Regions from separate parts of the Streptomyces rishiriensis genome, predicted to be linked through region 2. Evidence: riboswitches for the same ligand, from Rfam matches in the RefSeq annotation. Region 2 holds a riboswitch; the other holds the start of a gene.
What was found. Region 2 has a riboswitch for cobalamin ahead of QF030_RS14185 (prenyltransferase/squalene oxidase repeat-containing protein). Riboswitches for the same ligand answer to the same signal wherever they lie in the genome.
Positions count from the first base shown of each region.

Region 1: another riboswitch for cobalamin. It lies ahead of QF030_RS08160 (energy-coupling factor ABC transporter permease); the one in region 2 lies ahead of QF030_RS14185 (prenyltransferase/squalene oxidase repeat-containing protein).

Region 1 covers NZ_JAUSWV010000002.1:1,301,685-1,306,770, forward strand. The annotation lists gene QF030_RS08155 (hypothetical protein) at 216-659, opposite strand; cobalamin riboswitch at 1,007-1,190, shown strand; gene QF030_RS08160 (energy-coupling factor ABC transporter permease) at 1,221-1,940, shown strand; gene QF030_RS08165 (energy-coupling factor ABC transporter substrate-binding protein) at 1,937-2,407, shown strand; gene cbiQ (cobalt ECF transporter T component CbiQ) at 2,412-3,173, shown strand; gene QF030_RS08175 (energy-coupling factor ABC transporter ATP-binding protein) at 3,170-4,048, shown strand; gene QF030_RS08180 (carboxymuconolactone decarboxylase family protein) at 4,179-4,628, shown strand; gene QF030_RS08185 (bifunctional class I SAM-dependent methyltransferase/NUDIX hydrolase) at 4,768-5,086, shown strand, end outside.
Region 2 covers NZ_JAUSWV010000002.1:2,621,002-2,626,087, forward strand. The annotation lists gene QF030_RS14170 (MBL fold metallo-hydrolase) at 1-359, shown strand, start outside; gene QF030_RS14175 (serine/threonine-protein kinase) at 635-2,419, shown strand; gene QF030_RS14180 (phosphotransferase) at 2,420-3,106, opposite strand; cobalamin riboswitch at 3,173-3,361, shown strand; gene QF030_RS14185 (prenyltransferase/squalene oxidase repeat-containing protein) at 3,445-4,683, shown strand; gene QF030_RS14190 (SCO2322 family protein) at 4,680-5,086, shown strand, end outside.

The sequences.
Region 1 (5,086 bases), 1.3 Mb from region 2:
GGCAAGCACCCCAAGCTACCCAAAAGGTCCGATGAAGCCATATGTCACAGAACACCTATGTTCCGCATCACGTCCGCCGCCGGGGCCGGCGGGCCCCGGCGGCCGGCGGCCCGCGCGGAGCAGCGCCTGCGGTGGCCTCCGCGACCGGCGGCCCCCCGCCGCGCGTGGGCGGCGGCATCCGCGACGCCGCCGGGCCGCACCCCGTCCCGGGACGGTCAGGTGCCGAGGGGGTCGCCGTCCGGGTCGGTCGCCGGGGTGGCCACCTCTGCGGCGATCCGGCGGTAGGCGGCGCGGGCCTGGACGATCCGGGCGAGCACGGTGCCGCCGAGAGCGGCGGCGCACAGGCAGGTGAGCCAGAAGGTGTCACGGTGGCCGGCCCAGCTGAGCGTGCCCACGGGCGGGACGGCGAAGCCGTTCAGGATCAGCCAGCACAGGACGGCCGTGCCCGGGGCCGCGGTGAAGCGGGCGCAGAGACCCAGCAGGGCCGCCAGGAAAGAGAGCGCGGCCAGCGCGAACCCCGGGCGGTCCGCGCCGACCAGCAGGTTGTGCACCGCCACCAGGACCAGCGCGCTGCCGAAGGCCGTGGCCCACACCAGGGGGGTCGCGACGGGCTGGGGCACGGGCCGGGCGCCGGCTCTGAGGGACACCCACTCGATCATGCTGCACGCTTCCTTCCGGCCCCCGCCCCCGGAACGCCGGCCGCCACGGCGGCGTGGACCTCGGGACGAATTCTCCCACCGGTCGTCGAGCGCACCCCTGTCGCCCTGTTCCCGCGTCGGCGGCCTGCGCGCGGGCCTCGGCGGCTCGCGCGGACGGCTTCGGCGCGAGATGCGGGATCGCGGTCGCCGTCTGCCGGACGTGCGGGTCGACGACGTCACCGATGGCGGCGGTCGTAGGGTCACGGCATTTCGTCGAGGCAGCCGGAGGCCGCCGTGCGCCGGGGGTGAGCCGTCGTCCGCCGTCTCCGCGCCCCGCATCGGCGCTTGTCAGCGCCTGTGTGTGCGCACTACTGTCACCACGCCTTGGTGAACGGGAAATCCGGTGTGATGCCGGTGCGGCCCTCGCCACTGTGATCGGGAAGTCCGGCTCCGGCCCTCGCGGGCAGCCACTGGGTCCTCGGGACCCGGGAAGGCGGAGTACGGGCGGTGGTACCCGTGAGCCAGGAGACCGGCCAAGGCACGTCAACCATCCACGAGGTGCTGGAGAGGGTCTGCTCAGCCATGCACATAGCCGAGGGTTTTCTGCCTCCGGCGCACGCGATCGCCTGGAGCGTCGCATCCGCGCCATTCGTCGTCCACGGAGTACGGTCACTCACCCGTGAGGTCAAGGAGCATCCCGAGAGCACCCTGCTCCTCGGCGCCTCCGGTGCCTTCACCTTCGTCCTGTCCGCGCTGAAGCTCCCCTCGGTCACCGGGAGTTGTTCCCACCCCACCGGCACGGGGCTCGGCGCCATCCTGTTCCGGCCGCCGGTCATGGCGGTGCTGGGCACCATCACCCTGCTCTTCCAGGCGCTGTTGCTCGCCCACGGCGGCCTGACCACGCTCGGCGCCAACGTCTTCTCCATGGCCGTCGTCGGACCCTGGGCCGGTTACGCGGTCTACCGGCTGCTGCGACGGTTCGACGTGCCGCTGATGGTCACGGTGTTCTTCGGCGCGTTCGTGGCCGACCTGTCCACGTACTGCGTCACCAGCGTGCAGCTGGCGCTCGCCTTCCCGGACCCGAGCAGCGGATTCCTGGGCGCGCTGGGCAAGTTCGGCTCCATCTTCGCCGTCACCCAACTCCCGCTGGCGGTCAGCGAGGGGCTCCTGACGGTGTTCGTGATGCGCCTGCTGACGCAGTCCAGCAAGGGTGAACTGACAAGGCTGGGCGTGCTCGTGACGGGCGGCCGGAAGAGGGCCGGTGCGGGCGCCGACGCCGAGACCGAGGCGGTGGCCCGGTGAGCCGTAACGCGAAGATCAACGCGCTGCTCCTGTTCGTGGTGGCCGCGCTCGCCGTCCTGCCGCTGGCCCTCGGGCTCGGCGACCACAAGGAGGAGCCGTTCTCGGGCGCCGACGCGGAGGCGGAGACGGCGATCACCGAGATCGAGCCGGACTACGAGCCCTGGTTCTCGCCCCTGTACGAGCCGCCGTCCGGCGAGATCGAGTCGGCGCTGTTCGCCCTCCAGGCCGCCCTCGGCGCGGGGGTCCTCGCCTACTACTTCGGTCTGCACCGGGGACGGCGGCAGGGCGAACTCCGGGCTCTGGCGCAGCAGGACACGGCGGCTTCGACGACCTCGGTCCCCTCGTCGAAGGCCTCGACGTCCTCGCGGAGTACCGAGAACTCCGAGGACTCCCGAGGCTCCGGAAGCTCCGGAAGCCCTCAGGGCTCCGCGAGCGCGTCCGTGCCGTCCGCTCCCGAACGGACCTGAGCGGGTGCTGCCGATCGACGCGGCGGCGCACAGCAGCCGCTGGCGCCACCGCCATCCGCTGGACAAGGCCGTACTGGGACTCGGTCTCACCGTGCTCGCCATCTCGCTGCCGCCCTGGCCCGGCGCGGCCCTGGTCCTGGTGGCGGCTCTCGCCGTCCTGCTGGGACCGGCGGGGGTGCCGGCCCGGCGGTTGTGGCGCGCCTACCGGGTGCCGCTGGGCTTCTGCGTGACCGGTGCGCTCACCCTGCTCGTCCGGGTCGGCGGCCCGGACCGGTTCGTCGCCCTGGCCGACGGCGGTCCGGTGCGCGCCGGGGAACTGCTGCTGCGTACCTCGGCCGCCTCCCTCGGTGTCCTGCTCCTCGCGTTCACCACCCCGATGTCCGACCTGCTGCCCCGCCTGGTCAGGGCCGGGGTACCCGCGCCCGTCGTGGACGTCGCGCTGGTGACGTACCGCATGAGCTTCCTGCTGCTCGACTCCGTGCGCAGGATCCGGGAGGCCCAGGCGGCCCGGCTCGGGCACACCACCCGCGCCGCGCAGTGGCGTTCGCTGGCCGGACTCGGCGCCACCGCGTTCGTCCGCGCCTTCGACCGGGCGGCGCGGCTCCAGGACGGGCTCGCCGGACGCGGCTACGACGGGACCCTGCGCGTCCTGGTGCCCGAGGCCCGGTTCTCCGTCCGCTTCGCTGCCGCCAGTGCCGCCCTCTTCGCGGCCCTGGTCGCCCTGACCTTCGTACTGCGCTCCGTACTGGAAAGGCCGCTGTCATGAGCGAGCCCGCACTGCTCTCCCTGCGGGGGGTCTCCTTCGCCTACGAGGACGGCCCGGCCGTGCTCAGCGGCCTGGACTTCGAGGTCCGCGCGGGGCGTGCGCTCGCCCTGCTGGGCCGCAACGGCAGCGGCAAGACCACGCTGATGCGGTTGCTGAGCGGCGGACTGCGACCGGGCGAGGGCGAGTTGAGGGTCGAGGGACGCCCGGTGAGGTACGACCGCAAGGGGCTGACCCGGCTGCGCACGACCGTGCAGCTGGTGGTCCAGGACCCGGACGACCAGCTGTTCGCCGCGTCCGTCGCCCAGGACGTGTCGTTCGGACCGCTGAACCTCGGCCTGTCCGACACGGAGGTACGCGCCCGGATCGAGGAGGCCCTCGCCGCCCTGGACATCACCGCCCTGGCCGACCGGCCCACCCACCTGCTCTCCTACGGGCAGCGCAAGCGCACCGCGATCGCCGGCGCCGTCGCGATGCGGCCCCGGGTGCTGATCCTCGACGAACCGACCGCCGGACTCGACCCCGACGGCCAGGAACGGCTGCTCGGGATCCTCGGCCGACTGCGCGAGGCGGGCACGACCGTGGTCATGGCCACCCATGACGTCGACCTGGCCCTGCGCTGGGCCGACGACGCGACCCTGCTCACCCCGTCCGGCGCGCGCACCGGACCCGCCGCCTCGGCACTCGCCCGCACGGACCTCCTGCGGCAGGCGGGCCTGCGGCTGCCCTGGGGGGTCGCCGCCGCCCGACTGCTGCACGCCCAGGGACTGTTGGCCGACCCCTCGACAGGTCCGCGCACCGCCGAGGAGCTGGCCGCGCTGGCCGGCACGCCCGAAGGACGCGAACCGGCCGGCGCCGGTGGCGAGGGCGGCCCCTGACCGAGCGCATACGGTCGTCGCCCGGGGGCCGCCCAGCGGGACGCCTCTCGGGGCGCGTACCTCGACCTTGCCCGCCGTGGGCGCCTGTCGTTCCTGCGGCTCCGACCCATGAATGGATTGATAATCAACTATGTCTCGACGGATCTTCATCGACAAGCAGAGCCCCAAGGCCTACCACGCGCTGGTCCAGACGTCCGAGGCGGTACGGGCGACCGCCGCCGACGCCGGTCTGGAGCGCACCGTCGTGGAACTGCTCAACCTGCGCGTCTCGCAGCTCAACGGCTGCGCGTCCTGCCTCGACGTGCACACCAGGGCCGCTCTGCGCGCGGGTGAGGACACCCGGCGACTGGGTGTCCTCGCGGCCTGGCGGGACACCGAACTCTTCAGCCCCCTGGAGCGCGCGGCCCTGGCGCTGGCCGAGGCGACCACCGTGCTGTCCGACGCCGGCGCGCAGGAGGCCGCTTACGCCGACGCCCTGGAGGTTCTCACCGAGGACCAGATCTCGGCGGTGATCTGGGTGGCGGTCACCATCAACGCCTTCAACCGGGTGTCCATCCTCAGCAAGCACCCGGTCCACTAGCGCCTGCCACCAGGGATTCTCGCTCCCGCGGGCGCCGGTCCCCCGACGCACCGTTCGCGCGCGGCGGTTGCCCGGCACCGGACCCGGTAAGAATCGACTGGCCCGGTGAGTACCGCCCCTCTGCCCTGGAGGACCGCCCATGCCCCGTCCCGTCGCTCCCGACGGCCCGGAGTCCGTCAACGCCGCCGCCTGGCAGGCGTACGCCGCGCATCACCTGCGGCGCGGCACGGTACTGGCGGAGGCGGAGCGGATCGACTGGGGGTTCCCGGGCGCGGGGCCGGACGAGGCCTTCCTCGGGGAACTGAGGGGCCGGCGCGTTCTGGACCTGGGCTGCGGTCCGGCCCGGCACGCCGCCCGGCTGGTCCGCGCGCACGGGGCCACCGTCGACGCGGTCGATCTCGCGCCGGGCCAGATCGAGCGGGCCCGGGCCCGGTACGGCTCGCTGCCCGGGCTGCGGC
Region 2 (5,086 bases):
CCACCGTCACCGACCCCCTCGGCGACTATCTCGACTCCCTCGAACGCGTCGGCCGGCTCGCCCCCGCCGAGATCCTCCCGGCCCACCAGCACGCCTTCACCGACGCCCCCTCCCGCGTGACGGAGTTGCTCGCCCACCACGAGGACCGCCTCACCGGCCTGCTCGCCCTCCTCGCCACCCCTCTCACCCCCTGGCAGCTCGCGGAACGCATGGAGTGGAACCGCCCCTGGCCGCAGATCCCCTACGGCTCACGGAACATCGCGGTCTCGGAGGCCGAAGCCCATCTGCGGCGGCTGGTGAAGCAGGGGCGCGCGGAGGCGGTGACCGGGAGCGACCCGGTGACGTACAGGGCGGTGTGAACCGCTCGCGGCGGACGAGGGCTCCTCGATACCGACGCCCTCATGGACACGTCGTCCCCGCCGGGCAGTCCGTCCAAGTGGGGCAGTGCCCGGGCGTGTTCCGCCGGTCGACGGGGTGTGGTTGCTGGAGACCCGGGTGCTGTTCCTCCCCTTCGGCGGACCGACACCCCGCGTAGGCTGCTGACTTGATCGAATCGCGGATCGTCGGATCGTCGGATCGCGGGGACCGGGGGACCGGGCCGGGGGGGCCAGGGTCATGAGGGGGACGAGGGCCGATGAATCACGCGACCGAGGTGTTCCAGCCACTTCAGGCGGACGATCCGCCGCTGGTGGCCGGTTACCGTCTCGCCGCCCGGCTCGGGGCGGGCGGCATGGGACGGGTCTACCTGTCGCACACACAGGGCGGCCGGCCGCTGGCGATCAAGGTGGTACGCCCGGAACTGGCCGACGACCCGGCCTTCCGGCGGCGGTTCCGCCGGGAGATCAAAGCCGCCCGGCGGGTCCGCGGCGCGTACACCGCCGAGCTGATCGACGCCGACGCGGACGGCGTACCTCCCTGGCTGGCCACGCTGTACGTGCCGGGCCCTTCGCTGGCGGAGGCCGTCGCCCGGCGCGGGCCGCTGCCGGTACCCGCGGCGCTGTGGCTGATGGCGGGGGTGGCGGAGGCGCTCCAGGCCATCCACGGTGCGGGAATCGTGCACCGGGATCTGAAGCCGTCGAACGTGCTGCTGGCCGCCGACGGACCGCGCGTGATCGACTTCGGCATCTCGCTGGCCTCCGACGTCACCACGAACACCGCCACCGGCCTCGCTGTCGGCACACCGCAGTTCATGGCTCCCGAGCAGGCGACCGCGAGTGAGGTCACCGCGGCGACCGACGTGTTCGCGCTCGGTCAGACTGCGGCGTTCGCGGCCCTGGGCCGGCCGCTGTACGGGGACGGCCCCTCGGTCAGCGTGCTGTACCGGATCGTGCACTCGGAACCCGACCTGTCCCTTCTGCCGGAACCGCTCCGTCCGCTGATCGCCCGCTGCCTGGCCGCCGATCCAGCGGAGCGGGTCACCCCGGCGGAGATCGTCGAGTGGTGCAGGAGACGCCTGGACGGAGACGCGGACGACGGCGCCGGGCCGGCCGTCTGGCGGGAGGTCACCGGGCCGGAGGTGCCGGTGCCGTCTCCGGTCCCCGATCCCACCCCGGTGCACACGCTGCCCCTGATCCCGCAGCCCGCGCACAAGACGCCGCCGCACAGGGCACCGCAGCAGCACACTCCGCAGCACGAAACCCAGCACACCGTGCCCTCGAACCCGCCGGCCCCGAACCCGCCGGCCTCGCACGCGATGCCCCACCAGGCGGTGCCCTTGATCGCGCCGGTGCAGTCGCAGCTCACACGGCCGGACGGGCGGCGGGCCCGCCGTCGGTGGACCGCGCTGGTCACGGCCGCGGCCGTGACCGCGGGCGCGGTGGTGCTGACCGGCCTGACGTGGACGGTCATGGAGGCGGCGGACCGGCTCCGCCACCGGGACACGGCCGGGGCCTCCGCGACGCCCGGCCCGTCCGGGTCCGCACGGTCGTCGGGGTCCTCGTCCGGGTCCTCGTCGGGGTCCTCGTCGACAGCCGCGCCGGACTCGGCGGCCGGTGACCGGACATCGCAGGGGCCGGGCTCCTCCTCGACCGTGCCCAGGACGCCACAGGCCACCGCGTATCCCCTCCAGTGGCTGGACGCGAAGACCTCGCTGGACGTCAAGGAGCCGGTCCGGCGCGAGGACAGCAAGGGGGACATCCGCTTCAGCTGCAAGCAGACCGGCTGCGCGCTGGAGAGCGACACCAGCGTGTTCACCATGCTGTACGGCGACCCCGGCGGCTCACTCGACTCGTGCCGCATCGTCCTCACCGGCGCCAGGAGCCACCGGCTCCCGCTCGCCGCGGCGGCGGCCGGCAGCGAGATCTGCGTCAAGCACCCCTCCGGGGACATCGCACTGCTCGTGATCCAGGTGAAGTCGACCGCGCTGCCGGACCTGGCGTTCGTGACCGCGGACATGACGGTCTGGCGGGCGGCGGCCTAGTCAGCGGCCCGCCGACGCCCTGACCAACTCGGCGGCCGGTACGAGGAGTTCCGTCTCCTCGCGGCTCATCGTCGGGTTGGCCGCCCGCCTGCGCAGGGCCTCCGCCAGTCCCTCCTCGGTGAGGCCGCAGGGGTCGGCGAGCAGCGCGGTCAGCATCGCCCGGGCCGGGTCGGCGATCGGCAGGTCGGAGACGGCGACCTGGGCGAGGATCACCGCGGACATGCCCCAGTCGAGCCCGGGGTCGCCCTCCTCCGCGTTGGCCCAGTCGATGACCCGGGGGCCGTCGGGCGTGAGGATCACGTTGTCCGGGTGGAGGTCCAGGTGCAGGATGCCGGCGTCGGCCGAGACCCGTCCCGGCAGGGCGTGCAGCTCACGCAGCAGCCGGGCGAGGACGGTCCCCGCCTCCTCGGCGTCCAGGGTGCCCGCGCCGAACGCGTGGAGCATCGTCGGCCCGTCCAGCCGCTCCATGACCAGGTCGGCGCGTGAGCCGGTGGGCCGTACTGCGGGTGCGGGGTAGCCGTGCCGGCGCACATGGGTGATCACCGCGGCGAGGGCGGCCGAGTCCTCCCGGCCCTCCCGGTCGCGGCGCAGCACCCACGCCTCGTCGATCTCGTACACGTCGGCCGTCCGGCCCGAGCCGAGCAGCCTGCCCGGCAGCACGCCCGGCGCCCTCCCCGTATGCGTCATGGCCACAACATATCGGGGGCTTCCGCCCCGTCCGGGGCGCTTGCACAGCCGCCCCTCAGGCGCCCGGCTACCTGCCGGTAGAGTGGCCGCGTCGTCATCACGCCCGTACAGGGGGAAGCCGGTGCAATTCCGGCGCTGACCCGCAACCGTGAGCCGCCGAGCCGTCCGACAGGCAGCGCGGCAAGCCGGATCGCCCGGTACGGACCGTGACCGGCTCACGTGCGTCGGCAGGCCCGCCGTTCGCACGGCACCGTCGAGGTATACGGAGCCGAGCCGCCGGGATGTCCCGTGCTGCCCGGCTGCGTGACCTCCCCGACCGGGAGAGGCACCCGCCGATCATGAACATCCGCCGCAGCGCCGCTGCTCTGGCAGCCGCCACCGTCGTGCTGGGTGCCGCCGTCCCCGCCGTCGCCGCCCCGTCCCCCACCCCCTCGGTGGCGATACCCGACGGTCTGTACGGCACCGCCGACCCGACGTACGACGGCGTCTGGCGCCAGTCGCTGGCCCTGCTCGCGCAGCGGACCACGGGCGTCACCCCCGCCGACCGGGCCGTGGCCTGGCTGACCGGGCAGCAGTGCGCGAACGGCGCCTTCGCCGCGTTCCGCGCGGACACCGCCAAGGCGTGCGACGCCAAGCTGATGGTGGACACCAACAGCACGGCGGCGGCCGTCCAGGCGCTGGCCGCGCTCGGCGGCCACCAGGCGGAAACCGAGAAGGCCGTCACCTGGCTGAAGTCGGTCCAGAACGCCGACGGCGGCTGGGGCTACACCCCCGGCGGCGCGAGCGACGCGAACTCGACCTCCGTGGTCGCGGGCGCGATGGCGGCGGCCGGGCAGCAGCCCTCGCAGGTGCGCAAGGCAGGCAAGTCGCCGTACGACGCGCTCGGCAAGCTCTCCCTCCCCTGCGACAAGACCGGCGGCGGCGCGTTCGCGTACCAGCCGGACAAGGGGGGCGCCCTCGCGGCCAACGCGGACGCGACGGCCGCAGGTGTGCTCGGCGCCCTCGGCAAGGGGCTCGTGACGACCGCCGGCAAGACATCGGCGGCCCCCGCCTGCGACACCGCCACCGCGGCGACCCCGAGCGGGCTCGCCCGCAACGGCGCTGCCTACCTCGCGGCAGCGATGCTCGACGCCGGCTACCTGAAGTCTTCCCTCCCGGGCGCCGAGGACCAGCCCGACCACGGCAACACCGCCGACGCCGTCGTCGCCCTCGCCGCGCAGGGTGCGACCGGGCAGGCGAAGAAGCCCCTCGCCTGGCTCGAGCAGAACTCCGCGGCCTGGGCGAAGCAGAGCGGCCCCGCCGCCTACGCCCAGCTGATCTTCGCCGCCCACGCCATGGGCGCCGACCCGCGCCACTTCGGCGGCGCCGACCTCGTCGCACAGCTCGACGCGACGGGTCCGACTCCGCAGGCCACGGCGAAGGCCACCGACCAGACGGCTGACACCGGTGCCGACGCCGACAAGAAGGAGGACTCAGATTCCGGTTACGGCGTCTGGTGGACCGTCGGCGTCTTCCTGGTCGCCGGTATCGGCATCGGCTTCCTGATCAGCGGCCGCGGCAGGAAGCAGCGGCCGTGACGCGCCGGTGCGCCGCCCTCGTCCTCGCCGCGCTGCTGCTGTCGCTGACCGGCGCGGTCCAGTCGGCCCAGGCCGCCGGGTACCGCTACTGGTCCTTCTGGGACCGCTCGGGCGACGGCTGGACGTACGCCACCCAGGGTCCCTCCACCGCCCGCCCCGCCGACGGCGACGTCCAGGGCTTCCGGTTCGCGGTGAGCGCGGACTCCCAGGACGCGTCACAGCCGCGCGGCGCGGCGTCCTTCGCGGCGATCTGCGCGAAGACGCCCGCGCGCGACGACACCAAGCGGGTGGCCCTGGTCATCGACTTCGGCACGGCGGCCGACGCCCCGGGCGGTGAGACCCCGCCGTCGCCGCGCACGGCCTGCGCCCGCGTCTCGTCCGACGCGACGACGGCCGAGGCCCT